DNA from 2 places in the Metabacillus flavus genome. Region 2 is predicted to be linked to the other one. Evidence: riboswitches for the same ligand, from Rfam matches in the RefSeq annotation. Region 2 holds a riboswitch; the other holds the start of a gene.
The links. A riboswitch is a leader RNA that binds a small molecule or an ion and turns the genes downstream of it on or off. The one in region 2 is predicted to bind S-adenosylmethionine.

Region 1: it holds a riboswitch for S-adenosylmethionine, as region 2 does, so the genes downstream of both, J9317_RS06625 (methionine biosynthesis PLP-dependent protein) here and J9317_RS04560 (Na+/H+ antiporter NhaC family protein) in region 2, are expected to answer to the same signal.

The regions. Positions count from the first base shown of each region.
Region 1 is NZ_JAGVRK010000001.1:1,270,740-1,280,140, reverse strand. It holds gene J9317_RS06650 (hypothetical protein) at 1-363, shown strand, start outside; gene J9317_RS06645 (VOC family protein) at 399-788, opposite strand; gene J9317_RS06640 (MFS transporter) at 973-2,193, shown strand; gene J9317_RS06635 (DinB family protein) at 2,449-2,922, opposite strand; gene metC (cystathionine beta-lyase) at 3,264-4,469, opposite strand; gene J9317_RS06625 (methionine biosynthesis PLP-dependent protein) at 4,456-5,580, opposite strand; SAM riboswitch class I at 5,667-5,776, opposite strand; gene J9317_RS06620 (alpha/beta hydrolase) at 6,314-7,036, shown strand; gene J9317_RS06615 (YjcG family protein) at 7,069-7,587, shown strand; gene J9317_RS06610 (GNAT family N-acetyltransferase) at 7,587-8,009, shown strand; gene J9317_RS06605 (DUF421 domain-containing protein) at 8,084-8,758, shown strand; gene csaA (chaperone CsaA) at 8,828-9,160, opposite strand; gene J9317_RS06595 (hypothetical protein) at 9,191-9,401, opposite strand, start outside.
Region 2 is NZ_JAGVRK010000001.1:853,221-862,621, reverse strand. It holds gene J9317_RS04590 (spore germination protein) at 1-391, shown strand, start outside; gene J9317_RS04585 (Ger(x)C family spore germination protein) at 388-1,563, shown strand; gene J9317_RS04580 (GerAB/ArcD/ProY family transporter) at 1,576-2,691, shown strand; gene J9317_RS04575 (hypothetical protein) at 2,678-2,971, shown strand; gene J9317_RS04570 (hypothetical protein) at 2,968-3,435, shown strand; gene J9317_RS04565 (acyltransferase) at 3,457-4,572, opposite strand; gene J9317_RS04560 (Na+/H+ antiporter NhaC family protein) at 5,258-6,604, opposite strand; SAM riboswitch class I at 6,742-6,850, opposite strand; gene J9317_RS21005 (hypothetical protein) at 7,034-7,216, opposite strand; gene J9317_RS04550 (YqzG/YhdC family protein) at 7,322-7,651, opposite strand; gene bcaP (branched-chain amino acid transporter BcaP) at 7,737-9,128, opposite strand; gene J9317_RS04540 (divergent PAP2 family protein) at 9,297-9,401, opposite strand, start outside.

The DNA.
Region 1 (9,401 bases), 420 kb from region 2:
ACAGAGCTTCTCTCAGAAAAAAAACCTCCTGCTTCATTAGAAGCGATAACCTTTTCGCTCTATGAGACGGCTGACACAATCAGTTTGTATGTGGCAGGGTCAGAGGAATGGGATGAGGAAGGTGACTGGGCATTGGCAAAGGATTATGCACCACTGTCAGTCGAACCTTATTTTCCTGTCTACAAGCCAATTTATCAGCTATTAGAGGAGCATCTCCCGGCTGGCTTATTTTTAGGTGCGGCGACGATGATCATTTTCGTTAAAGAGTTCGTATCGAAGCATGCGGAGCTTTTCCCGGATGGTGTCATCCTTGGAGCAGGGTTTGATGGCGGAGATGTGTATGACTTTTTAGAATTGAATTAGAAAAAAGACGGACTTCTTGATATGGAAGTCCGTTTTTATTTTACCTGTGTGGCAATCCACCATGTATTGCCGCAGGGATCCAATATTCCTGCCCGCTTATCGGGTTCATCCCCATGGATTTCCGGTTCCTGTACAGATTCATAGCCTGCTTCAACAGCAAGATTGTAGGTTGCATGAACGTCCGGAACGTATACGTGAAGATGATTTTGAGCCCCTGACCAATTTTCTGTAGCTTCCCCCAACATAACAACTGAATCGTCAATTTTCAATTCAACATGCATTATTGAGCCATCTTGTCTATTTTTGCGGCGGTGGGCTGTTCCATTCAATACTTTTTCGGCAAACTCAATCACTGCTTGTGCATTTGAAACAATGAGATACGGAGAGACGCTGGAATATCCTTCAGGTTTCCAATCTTCCTTCATTTTCTTCCTCCTCAAGAACATATGGATTCCGTTAATTACTTCTATTCCCCTAATAGGCTTTCCTTCTGCTATTCTTTTTTCCCTGCAAAGTTAAAGATGGACTGCCAGTTTTTTCATTTTCCCATTGCTTCCTACCTTCCAATGGTATAAAGTGGTTAAAATATCCTTTAAAGGGGGCAATGAGATGAATAAAAAAACAGCCCTTCTATTAACCTCAACCGGCATCTCCAATCTCGGAGACTGGATCTATTTCATCCCCCTGAACATGATGGTTTACAACATGACTGGTTCCGCAGCTGCTGTCGCCGGACTATATATAATACGTCCTCTTGCAGGTATCCTGACTTCGTTTTGGGCAGGCAGCTTAATAGACCGGTATTCTCAGAGAAATCTAATGATTGGACTGGATTTCATGAGAGCGGTGCTTGAGCTGCTTATTTTAGCCGCACCTACCCTTCCCACTATTTATGTGCTAGTCTTTCTCATTTGCATGGCAGATGCGGTTTATGATCCTGCTGCAACAGCATACTCTGCCAGGCTGATTCCTTCTAAAGACCGGCAAGTTTTTAATTCATATAAGAGCCTCGCATGGTCCGGTTCATTTATACTCGGCCCGGCTCTTGCCGGACTGCTGTTCATGACTGGACAGCCGGAATTTGCCTTTTTAGCTAACTCTTTTACTTTTATGATTTCTGCGCTTCTTCTTTTCCTATTGCCTCATCTCGGAACGGCTGGGCATTCTCCTAAAAAAAGAGTTTCTTTTTCCGTCTTGGCAGATGACTGGCGGATGGTCATAGGTTATATGAAATCAGCACGCTACGTCATGAGTGTGTATCTCCTCTTTAACGGACTCATGATGATGGCGGCCGCTCTCGATTCGCAGGAAGTGGTGTTTTCCCGGGAAATCCTGATGCTTTCTGACAGCGCTTATGGTCTGCTTGTCAGTATTTCCGGCATAGGATTACTAATGGGATCTTTTATTAATCGGTTTGCCGTAAGAAAACTGTCCCCATCTGTACTGATCGCCTGCGGAGGATTGATGATTGCAGGAGGGTACCTTATTTACTCCCTCTCCTCCTCATTTTTATGGGCGGCCATCGGTTTTTTCATTCTTGCCTTCTTTATGGCGTTTGCGAACACAGGTATTTGGACGTTTTATCAGGATCACGTTCCGTCAGACATCATGGGACGGGTGGGAAGTGCGCTTGGCATGGTGATCTCGCTCATTCAAGTGGTTTTTGTATTTGGAATTGGACTAGCCGGGGATTGGTTTTCTTTGAGAATCGTGATTATTTCGGGGTCAGGTTTTATGGTGTTTCTCTCCCTGCTGCTATTCACAGCGGCTATGAGGCCCTCTTCCGCGTTTAAGGACAAAATGGACACGGCAGGGGAAGCAGCCAATTAATAGTGAGGTGTGGAACTGACATTTCTAATCACGATTATTTTGATTGTATTCTTATATGATTTCACCAAGTTAAGAGACCAAAACAAAAAAATCATAGAGCAAAATAACAAAATCATCTACGTGCTGGAGGAAATAAATAAGAAGGAAACCATTTAAAAACCGCGGATAACCTGTTCCGCGGTTTTTCCTCTTTAACAAGCATATATCATCACAGTATCTACAGGTTTGGAGTGGCTGAAGAGAGGTTCTTGCCCATCACTCAAATAATCGGACTTGAGGGCTTTTCCCAAGCGCTTCTAAATAAAAATGCAGCTGAGCCCTGTGATGGTACATGTGCCCCAGGATTTCAAGGAGCCATTCATATCGTGAGTATGCAGTCCCCCAATAGGAAATTTTCATTTCCTCCAGCTCATCTTCTCTGAAAGAATAATAGGCTGCTTTTAGAGCCTCAAAATTCACTTGGAGCGTTTTGATTACATCCTCAGTACTTCTAAATGGATTAGATTGATAATAGTCCCCCATCTCATCCTTTGAGGCTTCTTCCATAATTAAATAATCAGCGCGATAGAGAAGGGATAGATGATTCAGCAATTCACCCAGGGATCGCTTCTTATCTTGGTATCTCCAGTTTAAATCATCCTCATCTAAAAGCACGGCCATTTCTATAATAGAGCGATTTGCAACTTCAAGCTGGCTAAAGATTGAACTTAATAGAATATTTTGATGCATGGTTCTTCACCTATCGTTCTTTCTGGAATTTATCATAATGATCAAAAATTTGGTGCCTGACCCTTACTGCTTCACCGCATCAGGGGACAGAGGGCTGCTTTCTGAAAACCATGCGCAGAAGCGGTCTGCAGATTTGGTACCGGAGCTTTAGTCCGGTAAAATTTAAGGGGACTGGCACCGTGCCAGTCCCCACATTCTTCACCGCAGCAGGGGACAAAGACTGTTCTCTGCCAGACCTTGCCGCAGTAAGGTTTAAACGATATGGTGCCGGAGCTTTACTTCTTTACCAGAGTGAGGGTCAGCCACCACCAGACACCCCGTTCAGCTAGCACCTCAGCCCCTCACCCACGCCCGCTTCCCTGAACACGCGCGTACTGCAGCGGCTTCGTTTTCGGCAGCAAATCCAGAGCTGATCCAAAGTCCTGAATCAGGTCCTCCGCTTTCTCAAGCCCTACACTGACTCGGAGCAATCCGTCGGTAATTCCTCTTGCATACCGCTCTTCCCTCGGCATTGCCGCATGTGACATCTTAGCAGGATAAGAGAGAATGGTTTCTACGGCGCCGAGGCTCACTGCAAAAACCGGAAGCTGGACGTTTTGGACGAGCTTTCGAACGGCATCCTCATCAGACAGCCTGAAGGAAAGCACGGCACCCGGTCCATCTGCCTGATAACGCTGTACGGAACAGCCGGGATGGAAGGAAAGACCCGGATAATAGACTTCTTCTACAGCCGGATGCCTTGACAAGAATGCGGCCAGCTTATGGGCAGATTCGGTCGATTGCTTCAAACGGACGTGAAGAGTTTTCAGGCCCCTCAGCACAAGCCAGGAATCCTGTGCCCCGAGAATGGCTCCAAAGGAATTTTGGAGTTTGTACAGCTGGTTTCCAAGCTCTTCATCTTTTACAGCAGCGAGCCCTGCCACGACATCACTGTGTCCCGCTAAAAATTTCGTGGCGCTGTGAAGAACAATGTCTACTCCTAGCCCCAGCGGACGCTGCAAAGCAGGTGTTAAAAACGTATTATCCAGAAACGTTAAACAGTTATTGGCTTTCGCAAGCTTTACAATTCCTTGGATATCCGTAATTTTCAGCAGCGGGTTGGATGGCGTTTCTAAATAAATCACTTTTGTATTCGGACGGATTTTCGACGCAACATTGTGAAGGTCGGTCATATCCACAAATGTATATTCGATTCCAAACCTGCTCAAAACCTCCGTCACCATCCGGTACGTTCCGCCGTAAACATCCTCCGTCACCAGGACATGATCTCCTTTTGATAATAAAAGAAAGGCAGTCGAAATCGCGCTCATACCGGATGAAAATGCAAATCCTCTCGTTCCGCCTTCAAGATCGGCAATTGCGTTCTCAAGCACTTCTCTCGTCGGGTTCCCTGATCGGGCATAATCGTATTTTCCGAATTGATCAAAATCAGACTGGTGAAAGGTGGACGATAAGTGTACGGGAACGCTCACCCCTCCCGTTTCTTTATCCGTTTTATGGCTATTGTGCAGCAGCTTTGTCTGGATGGACCAATCAGTATTGCTCAATTTTTTCCTCCTCCTTCACAGCCTGGAATGCCTGATTCAAATCAGCTTTGAGATCTTCTGCGTGCTCGATTCCTACCGAGAAACGCAGAAGCCTATTACAGACACCGTTTGCCGTACGAATTTCTTCTGGTATATCCATATGCGTCTGTGTGGCCGGATACGTCATCAAACTCTCAACTCCGCCAAGACTTTCTGCGAACGTAATCGTCTTCAAATTTTTTAAGAATGGATTTACCCATTCCTCCTTCGCGATCCGGAACGACAGCATGCCTCCTCGGCCCGGATAAAGTACATCGGTTACCTCCGGGGCTTCTTCCAGGAATCCGGCTACTTCAGCTGCATTCTGTTCATGCTGCCTCATCCGAAGCGCGAGCGTTTTTAATCCGCGGATCAAAAGCCATGAATCAAACGGTGCAAGAACCGCACCGATCGCATTATGATGGGAAGCGAGTTCCGCACAAAGCTCCTGCCCTTTTGCTACAACGATCCCAGCAAGGAGATCATTGTGCCCTCCAAGGTATTTTGTTGCACTGTGGATGACGATATCGGCTCCGCTTTTTAGCGGCTGCTGAATGACCGGTGTGTAAAACGTGTTATCTACAATCAGCAGCAGGCCGTGGCGCTTCGCCACTTCTGCTACTGCAGCAACATCCGCTTCCTGCATGAGCGGGTTGGTTGGCGTCTCCAGAAAAATGGCTTTTGTATTCGGCAGGATGCGTGCTTCTGCGCTTTCAAGATCTGTAAAGGTATCGTATTGAAAGGTTAGCCCATATTTGCGCCATTCCTGTTCAAACAGCCGGTACGTTCCTCCATAAATATCGGAAGAAACGATCAAATCATCTCCGGTTTTGAATAGGGCCATAATCGTTTGGATCGCCCCCATCCCAGAGCTGAAAGCAAAGCCCTGGTCTCCTCCTTCTAAATCGGCTAATGCTTTTTCCGCAATGGACCGGGTCGGGTTGCCGGTTCGTATGTAATCAAAACCGGTCGATTCCCCGATTCCCGCATGACGGTAAGCCGTCGTTAAATAAATGGGGGGATTTACCGCGCCAGTTGTCTGTTCACTGCGGTTGCCGATTTGGGCTAGGATCGTTTCAGTATGTTTTGTCATTTTACACCCTCGTTTCTGCAGAATAAGAATACAAAAAAGCCTTCCTCTTAAAAATAAGAAGAAGGCTTGTCGCTTAACAGTTCTTCTTCTCATCTCCCAAGCTCGCTTGCTGGATTTAGCACCTTGGCACGCCTAGAGCGTTCTGCCGGTTGCTGAGGTTTCGCAGGGCCAGTCCCTCCACCTCTCTGGATAAGAATAAATCGTCCGAAATATTATGAATTTTTTATAACTTTAACGCAATTCTATGAATTTTACAAGCGATTCATGTAAACTTTCCTGATTTCTCCGGAAAAGCATTTTTTCTTAAATCATGATAAAATAGGTGGAAGCGAATACAAAAACCAAAAGCGGAGGCGCCTTGCTCAGCCCCGACAAGCATAAGACAATCAGCCGGAGAAAGGCGTTTTTTCCTTTCGTAGGTTGAGTGGCTTATGACCTCGAGGGGCTAGGCGCCGGAGCTAGACGCAAAAACAAAGTAGAAACAACTTATCCATCACATTCCAAAAGCGGAGGCTCCTCAAGGAAGGATGTTCTGCTAAGTGCGCGGCGTCCTGCCGCAACGCAGAACTGACCTGCCTCCTGCAGGCCCCCGACAAGCATAAGACAATCAGCCGGAGAAAGGTGTTTTTTCCTTTCGGAGGTTGAGTGGCTTATGACCTCGAGGGGCTAGGCGCCGGAGCTAGACGCAAAAACTAAGTACAAACCTTACTTAACTCACCTGGAGGACTTACCTGTGGAGAAGCAAACTGGAATTGTCAAAGAATCTTCCTTTTTTTCAGAAGCATTGAACGAAGAACTGACTGTTCTTACATACCTGCCTAAAAGCTATTCACCGCTGTATAAGTACAGTTTGCTGATTGCGCAGGATGGACAGGATTATTTCAGGCTTGGGCGCATTGCCCGCCAGTATGAATCACTGCTTGAAAACGGCGAAACTGAAAATGTCATCATTGTCGGCATCCCATATAAGAACGTACAGGACCGCCGCGCAAAATATCATCCGGATGGCGAAAAATTTTCTGCTTATAAACGGTTTCTTGCTCATGAACTAGTCCCGTTTCTTGACCGGGAGTTCCCTACATATCAAGTCGGACAGGGCCGCGCACTCATTGGGGATTCACTTGCTGCCACAGTCGGATTTATGACAGCACTCGACTATCCGAGTATTTTTGGTAAAATCATTATGCAGTCTCCTTATGCAGACGAGAAGGTTCTGAATGCTGTGGAGCAATATGATGCAGATCCGAGTTTGACCATCTATCATCAGGTGGGCGAGAAGGAAACAGAAGTCAAAACCACAGCTGGAGAAGTGCAGAATTTCATCGAACCGAATCGCAAATTGCAAAAAGCGATCGAAAAAAAAGGATTTCCTTACACATATGAAGAATTTGATGGGGACCACACATGGACACATTGGCAGCCTCTGCTTCCTAAGGCGCTTAAAGCCATGTTTTAATTAAATACTACCTACTACTGGAGGGAACCTGTATGAAATATGGAATTGTCCTATTTCCGGCAAAAAAACTTCAAGATCTGGCGAATTCCTACCGAAAACGCTATGACCCTCATTACGCGCTCATTCCGCCGCACTTGACTCTGAAGACGCCATTTGAAGCGTCAGATGAAGAAGTTAAGGCGATTTCCAAAGAACTCAGATCTGTTGCAAACAAGCTGAGCCCGATTAAGCTTGAGGTGCAGAAAATTAGTTCTTTCTCTCCTGTCAACAACGTGATTTATCTAAAAGTGGAGCCTAATGATGAACTGATGGAGCTTCATACCGAGCTTCATTCAGGTTCCCTTGATTCCAAGCCTGAATATTCCTTTGTTCCGCACATCACAATTGGCCAGAAGCTGTCCGATGCGGAGATGGCGGATGTTCTTGGACAGCTGAAGATGCAGGATAACCATCACATCGAGCTGGTTGACCGCTTCCACCTGCTCTATCAGCTTGATAACGGAGCTTGGACTGTTTATGAAACGTTCATCCTTGAAAAAGGAGAACTCTAATGCTCGCAAAAGTTGTACAGACGGAAAAAGAAATGCAGGATGCCTTCTCAATCCGGATGAAGGTGTTCGTTGAAGAACAAAAAGTCCCGGCAGAGGAAGAGGTAGATGACAACGAGGAAATGTCCGTGCACGTCGTTCTTTACGATGAAAGCAAGCCTGTTGGCACCGGCCGTATCCGTGAAGTGGATGGCTACGGAAAGCTCGAGCGAATCTGCATTCTCCCCTCTCACCGCGGAAAAGGCGCAGGCAGCCTGATTATGAAAGAACTTGAGATTGTAGCTGCTCCAAACATTGAGAATTTTAAGCTGAATGCACAGACCCAAGCGATTCCCTTTTATGAAAAGCTTGGCTATGAAGTGCGTTCGGGCGTATTTATGGATGCGGGTATACCTCATGTAACGATGATCAAAAGCCGTATTTGACAGACAGCGAAAATGCTGTCTGTTTTTTTGAGTGAAAACCTTTTTATGTGTGCAATCTATAAAGGGTGATCGCAATGGACATGTATAGAATATCAACAGAATTGGTTGTTGGATTTTTCGGATTGTTTCTCATGTCAAGACTGCTTGGCAAAACTCAAATAACGCAAATCACGACCTTTGACTTTATCTCGGCTCTTGTTCTTGGAGAGCTTGTAGGGAACGCTGTGTATGATGATGAAATCGGATTAATGGATATTCTTTTCGCTATTGCCATATGGGGAGTGCTTATATATTTTATTGAGTGGCTGACTCAGAAATCCAACAAAGCGAGGATTATGATGGAGGGCAGTCCCACAATTATCATCCGCAACGGGAGAATTTTGAGGGAGCAGCTAAAAAAAGAAAAGCTTGATCTTAATCAGCTTCAGCATCTGATCCGATCCAAAGGAACATTTTCCATGAGGGAAATTGAATTTGCGATTCTAGAAACCGATGGCAGTGTGAGCATCTTAAAAAAGCCCCAATTTGACATGCCGGTCCGAACCGATTTTTCGATGATGGGCTCCATGCCTGTGCTTCCATACAGCCTGGTGCTGGACGGAGCTGTGCAGAGAGACAACCTTAAAGAAGCAGGGCTTAAAGAAGAATGGCTCGTAAACGAGCTTTCTAACCAGGGCATCCACTCCTATCAGCATGTGCTATATGCCGAATGGCGCAAGGGAGAAGGTCTTTATATCCAAAAAAAATAAGACCATGTTTATGGTCTGTTGACGGGCCGCTCTTGGGCGTTCAGAACGGCCTCCCCCCTTTTAAGGTGATTATGCAATTCGGGTACCATTTACAACGGGAACGTCTGTGTTAAGCAGGACAACATCCCCTTCGCCTGAAACACCGCCAAGTACAAGCACTTCAGAACGGTAGCCGGCAATTTTGCGCGGCGGAAAGTTCACAACAGCTGCGATTTGCCTTCCGATTAGAAGGCTTGGTGAATACCGTTTTGTAATTTGAGCACTTGATTGCTTTACTCCGATTTCCGCTCCAAAGTCAATTTTCATCTTAATAGCCGGAACCCTAGCTTCTGTGAAATCCTCAGCAGCTATAATCGTACCAATACGGATATCCAATTTCAAAAAATCCTCAATTGATGCCATTCCTTTCATCGAACATTCTGACTTCTTCACTTATATCCTCGCGTCAAATGACAAACCTTTTCCCGGTTCCGAAGGCAAAGCTTGAGTGGAAGTCCGTTTTACCCGTTCCAATATTCTTGAAAACCGGCTTTCTTCGTACTTGCGTTCTTCCTCCATTTTATCGCGCTGAAGATGGATTTTTGAGACGCGGTCAAGCGATGCATAGTCATCCTTTACCTGAACGGATCGATTGGCATATTGT
Region 2 (9,401 bases):
TGCACTCATTGAAGTACTCATCATGGAGATAACCTTTGAGATTTTAAGGGAAGCTGGGGTAAGGCTTCCCCGGGCAATCGGTCAAGCCGTTTCCATTGTGGGAGCACTTGTTATCGGACAAACAACCGTGCAGGCAGGACTTGTTTCAACAGCCGTAGTAATTGTCGTATCTATCACGGCCATCTCAAGCTTTACCCTGCCGAACTACAGTTTAGCCATCACAGCCAGGATGGTCCGCTTTATTTTAATGTTCGTTACTTACTTCCTCGGATATTATGGATTGTTGCTGGCCACCATTATGTTCATGGGACACCTTTATCACCTTACGACTCTTGGAACTCCCTACATGTCGAAAGGGACCCAGGCTGAAAAAGGAGGAGGCAAGCCGTGAGAAAATGGATTTTGATTCTCTGCATTCTCCCCCTCCTTTCATCATGCGGCACCCAGCAGGAGCTGAATGATATGTCCATTGTAATAGGAATTGGCATGGATGAAGCAAATGATGGATATCAGGTCACTCTTCAGCTTGTAGATCCGAGTGAAATATCAACTGGAGCTGGAATGTCACCTGGCGGCAAAGCGATACCGGTCATTAACATGGTTGGTGATGGCCCTTCCATTAACGAAGCTTTTCAGTCTGCCGTCTCTAAAATTTCAAGGAGGACTTTCTACAGCCATCTATCGGTGGTTGTCATTGGTGAGAGTCTGGCAAAAAGAGGAATTAACGAGATTATCGAACATTTAGAACGCGGTTCTGAAATCAGAAGCAGCCTTCTGCTTCTGACGGCCAAGGATCAGACAGCACTAGAGGTGCTATCAGCCCTTCCTCCTTTAACGAAGGTACCAGCTTTATCGGCAATTGGAAAGCTCGAGAACAACATGGAGAATTACGGAACTGTCACTAAAGTCAACATCGTTGATTGGGCAAAAGCCAATGACCGTAAGGGAACGTATGCGGTTATGCCTGGAATTTTTAATTATGGCGATCCAAAGGTATTTACTAAACAGGAAAACATCGAACAAAGCGAGCCTTATTCAACCGCTGTCGGGTATACCGCCGTATTCGGAAAAGATTCTAAGCTGCTTTACTGGATAGGGTCAGAGGAAACGAAGGCGATGCTGATCCTCCAAAATCAAATCCGGCGGACATTTGTTAATGCTCCTTGTGAACATGAACACATTTCATATGAATTGCCTTTTTCAAAATCCTATAATCGTGTCTCAGTTAAAGATAGGAAAGCTGAAATCCGCATAAAGGTTCATACAAGAAGTGAATTGTACTCTCTTGGCTGCATGAAAAAAAAGAAGCTTACAGAGGAGATGATACGGGATTTGGAAAGAAGAATGACAAGCAAGCTCAAAATGGAAATAGAGCGAACCGTACAAATCGCACAGGATCATCATTCAGATATTTTTGGATTTGGGCAATCACTGGCATCCAAGGATAAAAAGAAATGGAAAGAAGTAGAAAATCACTGGGATCAGCTCTTTCAAGAAGCAGAAATTACCGTGGATGTTTCTACTGAACTGCTGAGAGGCGGCGTGGTTGAAAGTCATATGTAAAGAGGGATCAGAATGAGCAAAGTGACTGCCAAGGAGATGTTTTATTTAATTTTCATATTTGAAATCGGCAGTGCAATCCTTTTGGATCCTGCAAAGCAGGCGATGAAAGACGCATGGCTCGCGGTATTGCTTAGCTATGCAGCAAGCATCCCGCTGTTTTTAATGTATATTGGGCTGACAAAGCTTTCAGGTAAAAAAACGATGGTTGGAATTCTCATCATGCTCCTGGGAAAGAAAGCCGGAACCATCGCCTCCTCTCTTTACATTCTGTACTTTTTGTACATCTGTGCACGCGTTCTCAGAGACTTCGGTGAATTGCTGATCATCACTGCTTATGATGAAACCTTCTTAATCGTGATCAGCAGTTTTATGATGCTTGCTGTTATGTATATAGCGATTAAAAGGTTTCATGTATTTGCCGGTGTCTCAAAACCATTATTTTATAGCATCACGATCCCCTTTTTCATCATAGTAGCATTTGAAATTATATCAGGAATTGTGGATATTCATGAACTTTTGCCGATTGCAGAAAATGGTCCAATGCCCATTTTGAAAACAATTTTCCCTGCGGTCATGACTTTTCCATTCGGAGAAATGGTCGTTTTTACGATGTTCTTTCCGCTTGTTCAGGATAGTGCCAAGCTCATCAAAGTGACCCTTTCTTCTATCTTTTTTGCCACCTTGATTCTAAGCACTACCGCTCTGCTCCATGTTTCCATTCTTGGGGCAGAAATGACAAAAAGCTTCGTATTTCCGATTCTTGCAACCGTCTCGCTGATCAATATATCGGATTTTATTCAGCGTCTTGATTCAATTGTGGTCGTTCTTATGATAATCGTGGGATTTACAAAAGTGTTTATGTTTTTCTATGCAGCACTTAGAGGCACAATGGAAATTACAGGAACAAAAAATCCGATTCCTCCCGTGCTGATTTATGGAGTAGCCATGATCGCCTCATCCCTGTTTATTGCCAACACTCAATATGAGCACTTTCAGGAAGGACTGATGTTCGTGCCTTACTTCCTTCATGTCCCCTTTCAAATGGTCTTTCCAGCACTAATTTTGGGCATACTTTGGCTTAAGAAAAAAAGAAATCAGAAGAAGGGTGCTGCCAATGAAGTTTCTTAAAAAGCTTAACAAAATCATGAAGGAAATCAAAACCGTTATCTATGCTTTGCTGATCGTTTTTCTTCTTCTTGTTTCCATAGCGCTTATCGATTTTTATCAGGGCTATTCATGGAGCATGGTGATGAAAACGTTTAGTTATGAGCTTAAGACCTCTTCCATGAATGACCTTTTTTCCCTGCTTATATTTGCTGTTTTGATTGGCATCTATCTTTATATAACCAATATTAAGTCTGGTAAAAAGAAACAGACTGCTGGAACTAAAGGAGTGAAAAATCAGTGAAAAAGCATCCTGAGAGGCTGATGGCCATTCTTTCACTTTCCACACTGGTGTTCATTAATAAAAAGAGGCTGCTTCGGTTTTTGCCGTCCGGAATCTTTATCACCATGATTTTGTGTGTGGAGAGCATGTTCGCAGATGCATGGAAATTTTGGAAGGTTCCTGGAGGCAGGAAAAAAGAGGCGAGAGTAAACTTAAGCTTTATATTTGGTCCCTTCTTAAGCGGGACGCTATGGATTTTCCATCTGACCTATGGAAACTTCCTTAAATATCTGCTGGCCAATAGCATCCTGGATTTTTCTCTCGCTTACCCAATCGCTTTTTTCTTTCAAAAAAAGAAGCTTTTCAAACTGCTGAGGTTCCAGCCGCCTTATATGTTCGGAGTATCAATGATGTGGGCGGTTCTTCTCTACGGATACCAGATGATGATTGAACATCTATACAAAAGAAAAGAGCCCAGCACTTAACACTGAGCTCTTTTTTCATTATTACGCAGGCTGTCTTGCACTGGCATCTGCAGCATTTGCCGGCGGTTCCTGGCTTGTTTTCTTGATTTTCGGCACAGGCAATAGGAACGTTGTAAGCGGAACGAATGTAATCAGTCTGATGGCGGCAACACAGATGATCATAACAGCAATGTACATAATGCCGACATACTGAACATTCCAATAGGGTTCCGGAAGATGCCTAGCCATCAAATACAGTACCATAGGGTGAATCAGGTAGATTCCCATCGAGTACTTGCCAATTAGCACAAGAGGATGCTTTATAACTGAAAATTTAGCGAGCAGCGGATAAATTCCAATAGCCGCGATGCTTAGAAGCGGTATATTCGCAAGGTTAGAAAGCCTGCGGTTTGATACATACCCCTTCATGTTGTATTCAATCACCGCCCCAGCTGAAACGGCAAGAGCGAGAATAAGCATTTGAACCGGGCGCTTCTGCGCAAAATTGCGGATCCCTTCCCAGTAATAGGCAAGGAATGCACCGAAGGCAAAGTAGAAAATCCAGATCGGCATAAACGACTTGCTTGCAATGAATTCTCCAATCGGACCCTCAAACGGAGGTTTAATTCCGTATAGGTTGTAACTAATTAAGAAGGAAATAAACAAGAAAATAAGAATCGTCGTTTGCGTTCTAAACAGCTTTTGAAGAAGTGGAAAAACAAGATAAAATTGCACTACGATTGAAATAAAATACAAATGATAAAACGCATTTCCTTGAATAAACCCCCCGATTTCCTCTATCGGATCGCCAATTCCCTGGCCGTTATAAACGTACATCATATAACGATATGCAACACTCCATAAAATAAAAGGAATAATAACCTTCGAAAAACGTGATTTCATAAACTTCCCAAATTGAAATCCTTTATTCCGAACCTGAAAAAACAAAAGAAAACCGCTGATGACCGCAAAAATTGGTGTCCCGAAACGGCCGATCTGGTTCAGAAAATACGAAAACCAGTCATACGTATCGTTATTCATACCAGAATTCGTTGCGGAAACGTGTACCGCCACAACAGCTAAACAAGCAAAGGCACGCAGGAAATGAATTTCAAACAAATAAGATTTACCGCTCTTCTGACTGGCCTCTTTTGCCATAACGATCACTCCTTTATTAAAAAGACTCCTTCATCATTTTAATCTGAAAAGCGGCCGAAATGGTGGCGTTCTATTAAAAGGCTTCTTTGGTCTCGTTTTGGATGCAAGGTCTTAAGATAGAGACATTCCACTTGTAAGCGCTATCTCCCTGCCATCCTGCATAAGCAAATAGTCATCACTAAACATAAATGTTTGCAAAATGGTGTTTTTGTCATTAATTGTTGTAAAAGGCAGAATAGCGGTTTATCAAGGTTTCTAATGAAACCTAATCAATCCTTTGCGAAATTTGTCGGAATTTGGAGTTAAAAGGGCAAACAGCTGATTTTTGAAGTGCTCACCGAAAACTTTTTTCAAATGGCGCACGCTATTTGGCTGTTCCGAACTTCCCAGCACTTATTTAGCCGGTACATTTTTTTCTGTTTGATGGCACACGTTATTTGGCCGTTCGGCTCTTCAATTTAGCCGTTCCTCCCGCTTATTTAGCCGTTCGGGAACCAAATTTAGCTGTTTCATTTTCTGTCCGCCGGCGCACGTTATTTAGCCGTTCCTGCCCCTTATTTACCTATTCCTCAACTGTACTATTTATGGATTGTTTCCAAACTCCATTTTGTTATATCTAAGCTGCTCACAGCCTTCTATCAACTAAAAAAAGCGATACCCTGGAAAAAGGGTACCGCTCTTAATATCAATTGGTATAGTTCTCTTTCATCTCTCCCGCTTCAGCTTGGCGGTGTCCAGCTTTCGGTTTCAGTCTTGGCAAGCCGAATGCTATGGCTAATATACCGCATAGAAGAGTCAGCATCGGATAGAATGTGTACGGAAGAATGCTGAGCGGAGAAGCTTTTACGAGCTGAGCCCCTGCCAGCATTTGGGCACCGTATGGAATCAGCCCCTGCACACTGCAAGAGAAAATATCCAAGATGCTTGCTGATTTTCTTTTATCTATGCCGTACTGATCGGCAATATTTTTCGCAAGCGGTCCTGCTGTGATAATTGAGATCGTGTTATTCGCAGTTGATAGGTTTGTTGCACTGACAAGTCCGGCAATTCCAAACTCTGCGCCTTTTTTTGTACGGATGTTTTTCGTCATAGCGTTCAGCAGGAAGGCAATTCCTCCATTATGCTTGATGAGTTCTACCATACCTCCAATAAGGACGGACAGGATGATAAGCTCTGACATTCCAGAGATGCCTTTCATCATGGTTTGAGAGAAGGTCAGGATATTGAAGCTTCCGTCTGCCAGACCGATAACACCTGTTAAGACAATTCCCCCGCCCAGTACGGCGACAACATTCAACCCGGCGAGTGCTGCGATGAGCACCCCAATGTAAGGGAGCAATTTTACAAAACTGAACTCCTTTGGTTCGACTGCTGAATCCATCCCAAGTGAAATGGCAACCAGGACGATAACTGTAACAATTGCTGCCGGCAGGACGATGAAAAAGTTCGTTTTAAACTTGTCCAGCATTTCGGTTTTCTGTGAGCGTACGGCTGCAATCGTTGTATCGGAAATAAACGATAAATTGTCTCCGAACATCGCTCCCCCAATAACAGAAGCAACAGCCAGAGCAACCGGAATTTCTGTCTCACCGCTGATTCCTGCTGCAATCGGTCCAAGAGCTGCAATAGTTCCCATTGATGTACCCATTGAGATTGAGACAAATGCTGCAATGATGAAAAGTCCTACTACTAAAAAGCTTTGAGGAAAATACGTTAAAGCCAGGTTAACTGTCGACTCTACCGCACCCATTCCTTTTGCCGCTTCCGAGAAAGCGCCGGCCAGGATGTAGATAAATACCATAATCATAATATCAGGATGTCCTGCACCCTTCGCAAAGCGTTCAACTTTTGATGTCAAATTTTCTTTTCTATTCATAAAAAGGGCAACTGCAACTGCCACAAGAATCGCTACAACCATCGGAAGCTTATAGAAGTCCCCAGTGATCACACCTGCTAAAATAAATAGCGATATAAAAATCAGCAATGGCAATAAAGCCAGCGGATTTCTTTTCGTTCCGTTATTTAAATCCATTTTCTCCACCTCGCTGCTATTCTGTTTTTCCAGCATTGCTGGTTATCATCACCTGCTGCCGGAAGATCCGCCTTATAAAAAAGACCCCTTCTTATCCTTTTAAGAAGAGGCCTTAATACACAATTTTCAGGACACTCTTCTTATCTTCCAAGCTCTGGAGCTTGCTGGATTTGGCACAGCACTCTTCAAAAAAAGTCCGCTGCCGAGGCATCGCAGGGCCAGTCCCTCCGCCTCTCATGATAAGAAGTTCGAATTAATTTATTGGCTTTTCAAAAACAATCTTTTACTACCTTAAGGGCTGACAGGATAAATGTCAAACAAAATAAGATGCGAATTTTACTTTTTCAAGAAAATAATATTCCTATTCAAAAAATAGAAAACCCTTTCATTTCTAATATAAAAGGGCACTGTATCGTTTTCAGACAATTATTATAGCACTCGAATATTTACAATTATTACTATTGATTCAAAAAAGGACTTTTCCATTCCATTAGCCCTCCGTATCTTCTGCTGAATGGCAATCAGTCCTTCAAAATCTGTTTCCTTATAATTCCGAATAACTGCAGGCTTTGGCCCATTCTCATCGAAAACGTAAAAGTCCTTCCTGTACATTGGTTTCCCCCGTCTCAAGCATTTTCTAATAATAATTAATACCGCTTTCTGAGATTTAGAAACCTTTACAAAAAAGCAGACCACTACAGATGGTCTGCTTCCGCTTCAACGTTCGGATTCTTTAAAATGAATGGATTTTACTTTCTGGGTCTTTTCATTAAATTCAACTGTTACAAATAATCCGAATTCCCTGCTGCCCTGGCGTATCCAGAGCTTAAATTTTTCTGCTGCCAATTCATCATCCAATTTTTCGCGGCCAATATGCTTATAATCCAGCAGCTTGGCATCCGGATACTTACGCTTAACCTCTTGTATAGCAATTTTAGACCACTTTGCATATGCGGGCTCCTGCTGGTGTGCTGAATAAACAAGCCTAGGCTCAGCTATCCCTGCAAGTATACCTGCTATAAGAAAACAGGAAATCCATTTTTTCATCGTACATGACACATCCCTTTTTCTTTTTAGGGTTGCGCAAACGAATAAAAAAAAGACGTGCATCCGGCACGCCTTTTTTATCCAATTATGATTTGTTTAACAAACTGTGTTTTCTTCCATAAACGAAGTAAACAATTAAACCGGCAGCCAGCCAAATCAGGAAGGCAATCCAAGTTTGCATTTGAAGCTGGAGCATTAAATACGCACAGGAGAGGAAGGCTAAAATCGGCACAACTGGAACGAATGGAGTTTTAAACCCTGCCTTCATCCCTTCTCCTGATTTTCTTAAAACCAAGATCCCAATCGAAACCGACATAAAGGCAAACAGAGTACCGATACTTGTTAAATTTGCTAATTCATCAAGCGGTATAAAACCTGCAAAAAGGGAAACGAGCAAACAGCCCAGGTATGTCGTTTTGACAGGAGTCTGCGTCTTTTTGTTGATTTTTGATAAACCGCTCGGCAGAAGACCATCACGGCTGATTGCATAAAACAGACGGGACAGGCCATACATCATAACAAGTAAAACTGTTGTCATCCCGGCAATGGCACCGATTGAAATCAGTCCCGCAACCCAGTCCTGGTTGATATAGTTCAAAGCAAAAGCAACCGGATTTTTCACATTAAGCTCTGTATAAGGGACGACTCCTGTTAAAATCGCCGATACTGCAATGTATAGAACTGTACAGATGGCTAAAGAAGCGATAATCCCGATTGGCATGTTTTTCTGAGGATTTTTAACCTCTTCCGCAGCAGAGGAAACAGCATCAAATCCGATATAAGCAAAGAATACCGTTGCAGCGCCAGTTGCTACACCTCCAAAGCCGAAAGGCATAAATGGCGTCCAATTATCAGGCTTTACATACCAGACAGCCACTGCGATAAATAAAAGAACCACCACAATTTTAATAATAACCATAATTGCATTAAGCCTCGCGGATTCTCTTACCCCCTTCGTTAGAAGAAAGGTAATCAAAAACGCAATAATGACAGCCGGAAGATCAAAATACGTTCCATTTTCCGGTGAATAGGCACTGGTCAATGCTGTCGGCAAATGGATCCCGAAGCCCCCCAGCAGCCCTTGAAAATATCCTGACCATCCGCTTGCAACGGATGCAGAGGCAAGTCCGTACTCCAAAAGCAAATCCCAACCCAAAATCCATGCCATCAGCTCGCCGAACGTTGCGTAGCTATATGTATAAGCACTGCCAGAGACCGGGACACTAGACGCAAATTCCGCATAGCATAATGCCGCAAAGGCACAGGCAATACCCGCTAAAATAAAGGATAGGACCAGTGCAGGACCAGCATGTTCTGCAGCGGCAACGCCTGTAAGTACGAAAATCCCCGTTCCGATAATCGCTCCAATTCCGAGCATCGTCAGATCAAACGCACCAAGCGTTTTGTTAAGAGAAATCCCTTTACTCCCCGAATCACTAATAATTTGATTAATAGACTTTTTCCTAAACAAATTCATTGTCTCACCCGCTATTCTTTTTTAAAATATTCAGAAATATTTAAATAATTTTTGAGATAGTCTTAATTTAATCGAACTATGTCGAAAAATCAACCGTTTTTAGAAAATTTAATTTATTAAAATAGAGAAACCTTTATATGGAAAAAGCCGGCCATGGCCGGCTCATCATTATTCGGATTCAGTTCTTGCACTAACAAGACCAATAATAACTCCCAACAACGCTCCATAAAACACCTCTTCAGGCTGATGACCCAAAAGCTCCTTCAATTCTTC